DNA from 4 places in the Hydrogenophaga sp. L99 genome. Region 3 is predicted to be linked to each of the others. Evidence: predicted binding sites of a transcription regulator. Region 3 holds the regulator's gene; each other region holds the start of a gene.
The links. The regulator sigma-54, encoded in region 3, starts transcription at its own class of promoters, with help from an activator protein. The targets are predictions, from matches to a motif close to TGGCANGNAANCTGCTTT.
Positions count from the first base shown of each region.

Region 1: a site for sigma-54 is predicted at 1,074-1,091, ahead of pedF (cytochrome c-550 PedF). Genes of this name have one in related genera too.
Region 2: a site for sigma-54 is predicted at 1,500-1,517, ahead of AC4QBL_RS03430 (urease subunit gamma). Genes of this name have one in related genera too.
Region 4: a site for sigma-54 is predicted at 942-959, ahead of AC4QBL_RS17180 (CmpA/NrtA family ABC transporter substrate-binding protein). Genes of this name have one in related genera too.

Region 1 covers NZ_CM178972.1:2,246,282-2,248,477, forward strand. Annotated here, with positions in the region: gene AC4QBL_RS10760 (substrate-binding periplasmic protein) at 1-413, opposite strand, end outside; gene pedF (cytochrome c-550 PedF) at 527-1,024, opposite strand; gene AC4QBL_RS10770 (sigma-54-dependent Fis family transcriptional regulator) at 1,469-2,196, shown strand, end outside.
Region 2 covers NZ_CM178972.1:702,616-704,811, forward strand. Annotated here, with positions in the region: gene ureC (urease subunit alpha) at 1-460, opposite strand, end outside; gene AC4QBL_RS03420 (urease subunit beta) at 460-765, opposite strand; gene AC4QBL_RS03425 (hypothetical protein) at 774-935, opposite strand; gene AC4QBL_RS03430 (urease subunit gamma) at 1,092-1,394, opposite strand; gene AC4QBL_RS03435 (hybrid sensor histidine kinase/response regulator) at 1,568-2,196, shown strand, end outside.
Region 3 covers NZ_CM178972.1:4,116,876-4,119,071, forward strand. Annotated here, with positions in the region: gene lptB (LPS export ABC transporter ATP-binding protein) at 1-24, shown strand, start outside; gene rpoN (RNA polymerase factor sigma-54) at 242-1,918, shown strand; gene AC4QBL_RS19680 (THUMP domain-containing class I SAM-dependent RNA methyltransferase) at 2,050-2,196, shown strand, end outside.
Region 4 covers NZ_CM178972.1:3,582,663-3,584,858, reverse strand. Annotated here, with positions in the region: gene AC4QBL_RS17190 (PAS domain-containing sensor histidine kinase) at 1-155, shown strand, start outside; gene AC4QBL_RS17185 (response regulator transcription factor) at 152-835, shown strand; gene AC4QBL_RS17180 (CmpA/NrtA family ABC transporter substrate-binding protein) at 992-2,196, shown strand, end outside.

The sequences.
Region 1 (2,196 bases), 1.9 Mb from region 3:
TGCATGTCAACAGGGACGCGCATCAGCAGATCTGCCGGGCCATGGCCCAGGTAGTGCCCTCGGGTCACCATGTTGCGCAGATCGCCATGCATGTCTTCCGCCGCCTGAAAAGGCAGCAGGGAGAGGCCCAGGCCCATTTCACGCGTCAAAGCACGGGCAATGTCGATATCGAGCCCTTGCATGTTGGCGGGCGGTCCGTAGGAATAGGGTTCGTTGTCTTTGTAGACGGCGACGATGAGTGATCCGCGCTGTTTGATGACCTCGAACTCAGAAGGCTCACCATCGTCAGGCCGCTGGGCCAATGACAAGGGCGCCACGGTGGAGCACAGGGCAGCGGCAAGCACCTGACGGCGGCTCGGGTACGCCGAGCCGCCGCTGGGCAATGGGGGGGCGGGGGTGTCGTGCTGGTTCAATTTGGTCTCCTGTGCGGGTTGGGCAAATCGTCGCCTGGAAGTGGTGCTCTAGCCTGCCCAGACGGCCGGGATCCACTCGGACCCGCCGCACTCGGGCAAACACTCAGAGGGCATCAGGGTTCGCGACGCGTTTCGAGGTAGGCCTTGATGGTCCAGATGGCTTCCTGCGACAAGGTGCTTTCAAAGGGTGGCATGTAGACGCGTCCATCCCGCACACGACCGCGGCGCACGGTGGCCACATAGAACTCGTCCATTTCTTTGAAACACGCCTTCTTCTTGGCTTCGTCTGCCATGCCCGTGCACTCTTGGTCAAACTTGCGCAAGTCAGGAGAAATACCCCCTGAGATGGCTTCGAGCCCGTGGCAACGCGCGCAGTTCTGGTTGTAGGCCGAGGAACCGATGCGCAAGGCTTCCTTGTACTCCGGTGCGCCGGTGGTGTACGGGTTGCTGTCCAGCCATTTTTCGCCCAGCTTGGGCAGCGTGCTTGTGTCAACCGCCTGGGGGGTGACATCCCCATGGGCATGGACCACCGCGGCGAGACCCGCACACAAGGCCAGGCCAAGGGCCCAGCGGCCCAGAAGTTGGATACGAAAATGGATGGGATATTTCATGGGTTTGTCTCCGAAGACTGAAAGCTGAAAAACGGGTACGCAACCCTCTTCAGCAATATGCAGGCCAGGCACACTTTGGGCCAAAGCAACGCCCTGCCAGCGCCCCGAGAAGGTTTCAGTTACACGCTAGACAAGAGCCATCGCGCAACACCAGTGTTGCAATTTGAAGCAGAAATATCTCCCCCTGGTACAGACGCAGCCCGCTGTGAGCCAACACATGGGGTGGGCGCGCCTGTGGCGAGCAATTTGCTTTGTCTGGAACACTCCAGCGCCACGGTCTGGAGCAACCAAGGGAAAGCCTGTGTTGATCCCTGACACAGATGCGAGGACAATGAAATGCAAGAAATCAAAAAAGTTGATCCGTCTTCGACGGGCACATCTCATGAGATGTTGCCGTGGGGAATGGATCCCTGGGACACCTTGACCCCGGTAGCAGGAGACGACATGAACGGCGGGATGCAGATGCACGGCATGGGCCGCCCGAAGGGTGGCCACAACATGTCCAATGACCTAAAAGGCACGGATGCGGGCTTGATCTCTCAGTCGCATCGGCGTTCGCTCGCGCACGGCCTGTCGGCACAGGACGAACCCGATTTTTCCAGCCCCGGACGCGGGCTACTGGCCGACGTGCTGGAGGAGAACAAGTTTCTTTTCCAGCACGCGGCGCCCGTCATGGAGACCCTGTACGACCAGATCGTCAACACCCACAGCATGGTGCTGCTGACGTCGGCACGTGGCATGGTGCTGCACTCGCTGGGCGACACCGACTTCCTTGAAAAAGCCTCACAGGTGGCGCTGACCCCGGGCATGGATTGGTCTGAAGAAAACAAAGGGACGAACGCTATTGGCACCGCCCTGACCGAGCAAGAAGCGCTCACGGTGCACGGCAGCCAGCACTACCTGAACGCCAACAAATTCCTCACCTGTTCAGCGGCCCCCATCTTTGACCCTTATGGCCAGGTCATTGGCGCGCTGGACGTGACCGGAGACCACCGCAGCGTGCACCAGCACACGCTGGCGCTGGTGCGCATGTCGGCGCAGATGATCGAAAACCACATGTTTGCCGACATCTTCCCCAAAGCCATCCGCATCCACTTTCACACGCGATCGGAATTTCTGGGCACGCTGGTGGAGGGCATCGCGGTGTTCTCACCCGAGGGGCGGTTCCTTTC
Region 2 (2,196 bases), 760 kb from region 3:
AGGCCAGCGCCTCGTCCACCTGCTGCGGGCAGATGAAGTGAATATGGCTGTCAATGCCGCCCGCGGTGACGATGGCACCCTCGCAGCTGATGACTTCGGTGCCGGGGCCAATGACGATGTCCACACCCGGCATGGTGTCGGGGTTGCCCGACTTGCCGATGGCCACGATGTGCCCGCCCTTGAGGCCAATGTCGGCCTTGACGATGCCCCAGTGGTCGATGATGAGGGCGTTGGTGAGCACGGTGTCCACGGCGCCTTCGGCGCGGGTGCGCTGCGACTGCGCCATGCCGTCGCGAATGGTCTTGCCGCCGCCAAACTTGGCTTCCTCGCCGTAGCCGCCGGCGCGCAGGGTGAAGTCTTGTTCCACCTCAATGACCAGTCCGGTGTCGGCCAGGCGCACCCGGTCGCCCACGGTGGGGCCGTACATGTCGGCGTAGGCGCTGCGAGCAATGTGGGCCATCACAGCGCTCCTTGGGTGAGGCCGCGAAAGCCGATCACCACGCGGTCGCCCGCATAGTCCACCAGCTCCACGGTGCGTTGCTGGCCGGGCTCAAAGCGCACGGCGGTGCCGGCCGCAATGTTCAGCCGCATGCCGTGGGCGGCCACGCGGTCGAAGCTGAGCGCCGCGTTGGTTTCGGCAAAGTGGTAATGCGAACCCACCTGCACCGGGCGGTTGGCGGTGTTCTGCACCACCACCGTGGCGGTGCGCCGGCCAGGGTTCAGGGCGTGCTCGCCTGCTTCAATGAAGTATTCGCCGGGGATCATGGCGGAGCTCACTTCTTTGACAGCCAAACGGCCACAGCCAGCAGCGCACCCGCTGCCACAAAACCCAGGGCGTCGGTGGCATGCCAGTGGCTGCCCAACAGACCATGGCCTTCGTGGGCGAAGGCGGGCAGGGTGGCCAGGGTAGCCGCGATTGTGGGCAGAGATTTCATGTCATGGCTCCAAAGTGAAGAGGCAGGCAGTCGGCGCGAAATGTTTGAATCCAGGGATGCGGTGGAACCGGCTTCGCCGGGCCACTTGCATCGCCCCCTGGAGGGGGTCGCGCGCAGCGCGGCGGGGGTGGGTCAAATACCGCGGCGCGGGGGGTATCACGGTATCGGTTGGTGCACGGTCACCAGCTTGGTGCCGTCGGGAAACGTGGCCTCCACCTGGATGTCGGGAATCATTTCGGCAATGCCGTCCATCACGTCGGCACGGGTGAGCACGCTGCGGCCCTCGCTCATGAGCTGGGCCACGGTCTTGCCGTCGCGGGCACCTTCCATCACGGCGGCAGAAATCAGCGCCATCGCTTCGGGGTAGTTGAGCTTGAGCCCCCGGGCGCGGCGGCGCTCGGCCAGCAAGGCGGCGGTGAAGATCAGCAGCTTGTCTTTTTCACGAGGGGTCAGTTCCATTGCGTTTCACTCAATAGTTGGCTCTTGCAGCCGCACATGCCGGCTGAGCGCGAGGTGTCAGTTCCATGGCGGTGGGCACGTATTGGGGCTTTGTGTGGGGGGTCTCTAGCAAGTCCCGTGCCCTCTGGGGCCCTTGCACACCCGGCATGGCATGAAAGCTGCACAAACCCGGTGTGAACACCCCTTTGCCCGAACCCGTCGCCAGCCGCTCGCCCCGCCCCGTTGCCGAGGCCCCGGACGCCAGCGCGCCCCAGCGCATCACCCGCGTGCGCCGCGACTACAACCATTGGGTGGGCAGCGAAACCATGGAGGATTACGCGCTGCGCTACACGCCACAGCGCTTTCGCAAGTGGAGCGAATGGCGCGTGGCCAACACCGCGTTTGGGGCCGCGTCGTTTCTCATTCTTGAAGCGGTGGGCGCCACGCTGCTGGTGCAATACGGCTTCATCAACGCGTTCTGGGCCATCCTGGCCACCGGTCTCATCATCTTCATGGCGGGTCTGCCCATCAGCGTGTACGCCGCGCGCTATGGGGTGGACATGGACCTGCTCACGCGTGGTGCGGGTTTTGGCTACATCGGCTCCACCATCACCTCGCTCATTTACGCCTCGTTCACCTTCATCTTTTTTGCCCTGGAAGCCGCGGTGATGGCCTATGCGCTGGAACTCGCGCTCGGCATTCCCCCCGCTTGGGGTTATTTGATTTGTGCCGTGGTGGTCATTCCGCTGGTCACACACGGCGTGTCGGTCATCAGCCGTTTTCAGATGTGGACGCAACCGCTGTGGCTGGTGATGATGGTGGT
Region 3 (2,196 bases):
CTCGGCGAACATTTCCGGATGTGATGAAACAAGCCCCCACGCTCCTCCGCTGCGCGGGTCGCTGCCCCCCAAGGGGGCTGGGCCTGCCTTGGGGCGGCCCGGCGGCTGACCCGGCCACTTCGCCCACGCCACGGTGGGCGAGTGAGGCGCCGCTATTCAGGGCACCCGCGGATCCGGCTTTGCCGGTCCCAGGGTGCGCCCCCCTGGGGGGGACGCGCGCAGCGCGGCGGGGGGGCGGCCTGTGAAACAAGGCCTGTCCCTCCGCGTCTCGCAGCACCTGGCGCTCACGCCGCAGTTGCAGCAGTCCATCCGTTTGCTGCAACTGTCCACCTTGGAAATGGCGCAGGAAGTCGAGCAGATGCTGGACGAAAACCCGTTTCTGGAGCGCACCGACGAGATCGCCGACCGCGAAGCGTTTGGCCTGGAGCAGACCGACGCACCGGTGAGCGCGGGTGAGCAGATCACCGACGCCACACAGGCTGGGGCCGAGGCGGTGGCGTCCGCGCCCGAATACGACGGCCTGGTGTCTGAGCGCGTGTCCTCCAGCGACAGCACCACCGACAGCGCGCAAAGCGATGAGCTGGAAGGCCGCCTGGACGGTGCCACCCCGGTGGAAGAAAGCTGGGAAGGCGACGGCACCGTGGAAATGGCGCCCGACGACAGCGAGTGGGGTGGTGACGCACCGCCCCGCAACAGCGGCTCGGGCGACGACGACGAAACCGCCACTGCGGCCGACCTGGCGCGCGTGCCCGTCAGCCTGCAAGACCACCTGCACGACCAGGCGCGCTGCCTGCGCCTGAGCGACGAAGACCGCGCCGCGCTCTATTTCCTGATCGAGTCGCTCAACGACGACGGTTACCTGGAAGACACGCTGGCCGACCTGGCCACCGCCTGGCTCAGCCTGTCCAACCCCGGTGTGCTGACGGCCGACCCGGAAACCGGGGAAGACCCGGAACAGCTGGAGGCCCGCGAAGCCCTCGAACAGCGCCTCACCATGGCCCTGCATTTGCTGCAGCACATGGAGCCGGCTGGCGTGGGCGCCCGCGACCTGGGCGAATGCCTGCGCCTGCAGATCGAGGAAATGCGCAACAGCCCTGAGGCCCGCGCTGCCCTGGCCATTTGCAAGCAGCCGCTGGAGCTCATGGCCAAGCGCGACGTGAAGCGCTTGTGTGCGTTGTGTGGCATTGACGACGAAACCGCCCGCGCCGCGCTGGGCCTTATCGCGCGGCTGGAGCCCAAGCCCGGCCGCCGTTTTGTCGACGTGGAGCGCAACGTGGTGGTGCCCGATGTGCTCGTGACCCGCGCTGGGCGGGGCTTCAAAGTGCAGCTCAACGCCGAGGTGATGCCGCGCCTGCGCGTGCACGACGTGTACGCCAACGCCATGCGCGGCAACCGCGGTGGGCGCGACGGTGGCGCCAGCGGCGAAGCCGGCCACGCCGCCATGCAGCAGCGCCTGCAAGAAGCGCGCTGGTTCATCAAAAACATCCAGCAGCGCTTTGACACCATCTTGCGTGTGAGCAGCGCCATTGTGGAGCGCCAGCGCAACTTCTTTATGCACGGCGAACTCGCCATGCGCCCGCTGGTGCTGCGCGAAATTGCCGACGAGCTGGGCCTGCACGAATCCACCATCAGCCGCGTGACCACCGCCAAATACATGGCCACGCCGTTTGGCACTTACGAACTCAAGTATTTCTTTGGCTCGTCGCTGGGCACCGAAACCGGTGGCAACGCGTCGAGCACTGCGGTGCGTGCGCTGCTCAAGCAGTTCATTGCGGCCGAAGAACCGGCCAAACCGCTGTCTGACAACCAGCTCTCCGACCTGCTCAAAGAGCAGGGCATCGAATGCGCGCGGCGCACCGTGGCCAAGTACCGCGAGGCGCTGCGCATTGCGCCCGCGAACCTGCGAAAGAGCTTGTAACCCCCCGCGCCGCTTCGCGTCACCGCCACCCCAGCGGCCCGTCCTGAGCTTGTCGAAGGGCGGTTCCGTGGGGCATGCTGGAAGGGGTCAACGCACCAGATGCTCTGTAGCCATTGCCGAAGTAACTTGTTATGAACCAACTCAAACTTTTTCTCCCTTGCGCCGCTGGCGTAGAGGATTACCTGGCCGCAGAGGTGCAGCGCATCACCGGCGAGCCGCTGGCCTTCAAGGCGCGTGGCGGTGTGGGCGTGCAGGCCTCGTGGCGCGACGCCATGCGG
Region 4 (2,196 bases), 530 kb from region 3:
CGGCGCAGGCCTTTGAGGCCGCCGACGCCTACGGCGTGATGGGCATGCGCGAGCGGGCCCGCCACTTTGGGGGCGACGTGCAGATCACCAGCGCACCAGGACGGGGCACGCGCATGTGCCTCACGCTCACCTTGCCGGACGGAGCCACCGCTTGAACACCGTGTTTGACACCTTGCCCGAAACCATCCGCGTGCTGATCGGGGACGACCACCGCATCGTGCGCGAAGGGCTCAAGCAGATCCTGGCCGATGCGCCCGACGTGCAGGTGGTGGCCGAAGCGCAGACGGGCATCGAGGTGCTGGCCACGGTGCAGGCGCTGGGCGGTCCGCTGGGGCTGGACCTGGTGCTGCTCGACATTGCCATGCCCGGGCTGGACGGGCTCGATGTGCTGCAAGCGATCAAGCGCGAGTACCCGCGCCTGCCGGTGCTCATGCTCAGCACCTACCCCGAAAAGCAATACGCGGTGCGCTGCATTCGCCTGGGCGCCTGTGGCTACCTGAACAAAAGCGCCGACCCCGACGACATGCTGGCCGCCGTGCGCAAGGCCGCCGGCGGCGGGGTGTTTCTGAGCCAGGCCACGGCCGAAGCGCTGGCCGCAGCGGTGGGCAGTGCCTCGGCCCAGGGCGGGCCCGAGGCGCTGTCGCACCGGGAGTACCAGGTCTACCGCTTGCTCACGCAAGGCCGCACCGTGAGCGAAATTGGTGCACAGCTGGGCCTGGCGCCCAACACGGTGAGCACCTACCGTGCACGCATCCTGGAAAAGACCGGCGCCAAGAACGACGTGGAGCTGGCGCTGTACGCCGAGCGCCACGCGCGCGCCCCCAAACCGGCCTGAACCGGGCTGTTCTGGCAGCATTTGTAGGGCTACCCCTACACCGCGTGGGGCCCGCTGCCGCGAAATGCCACGCCAGAGCGCAAACGCAGCCGCTTGGCACGCCGGTTGGCCCGCAGCTTGCAATACACACCGCGTCTACAACTCACGAGGTGTGCCATGTCCGAATTCTTCGATCCCTACAACGCCGACCGCCCTTTGATGATGAAGTGCAGCTGTGGCCGCGACCACACGCTGGCCGACCACCACGCCGAGGTGGCCGCCGACAGCGCGGCCGTCGAGCTGCGCCGGCGCAGCGAGACCGCCGAGTTCGAGGCCTACAGCAACGAGTTCATTGAAGCCACGCTGGTGAAGGCGCTGTTTCCGCAAGACGAAGAGCGCCGCCGCTTTCTGCGCGCGGTGGGCAAGGGCACGGCCATGGCGGCCATTGCCAGTGTGTTGCCCGTGGCCAGCATGCAGGCCATGGCGCAGGAAAAAGGCAGCCTGGAAAAAACCAACCTCAAGATCGGCTTCATCCCGATCACCTGCGCCACGCCGCTGATCATGGCCCACCCGCTGGGCTTCTACCAAAAGCAGGGCCTGAACGTGGAAGTCACCAAGACCGCCGGCTGGGCGCTGGTGCGCGACAAGATGATCAACAAGGAATACGACGCCACGCACTTCCTGTCGCCCATGCCGCTGGCCATCAGCCAGGGGCTGGGCAGCAACGCCACGCCCATGAACGTGGCCACCATCCAGAACATCAACGGGCAGGCCATCACGCTGGCGCTGAAACACAAGAACAACCGGGATCCGAAAAACTGGAAAGGTTTCAAGTTCGGCATTCCGTTTGACTACTCGATGCACAACTTCTTGTTGCGCTACTACCTGGCCGAAAACGGCATCAACCCCGACACCGACGTGCAGCTGCGCGTGATTCCGCCGGCCGAAATGGTGGCCAACCTGCGCGCCGGCAACATCGACGGCTTCCTTGGCCCAGACCCGTTCAACCAGCGCGCGGTGTACGACGAAGTGGGCTTCATCCACCTGCTCACCAAAGACCTGTGGAACGGCCACCCCTGCTGCGCCTTTGGCACCAGCACCGAGTTCATCCAGAAAAACCCCAACACCTTCGCTGCGTTGTACCGCGCGGTGCTCACCTCAGCGGCCATGGCGCGCGACCCCAAAAACCGCGAACTCATTGCCAAGGTGATTGCGCCCAGCCAGTACCTGAACCAGCCCGAGGCGGTGATCAACCAGGTGCTCACCGGCAAGTTTGCCGACGGCCTGGGCAAGATCCAGAACGTGCCCGACCGTGCCGACTTCGACCCGATGCCCTGGCAGAGCATGGCCGTGTGGATGCTCACGCAGATGAAGCGCTGGGG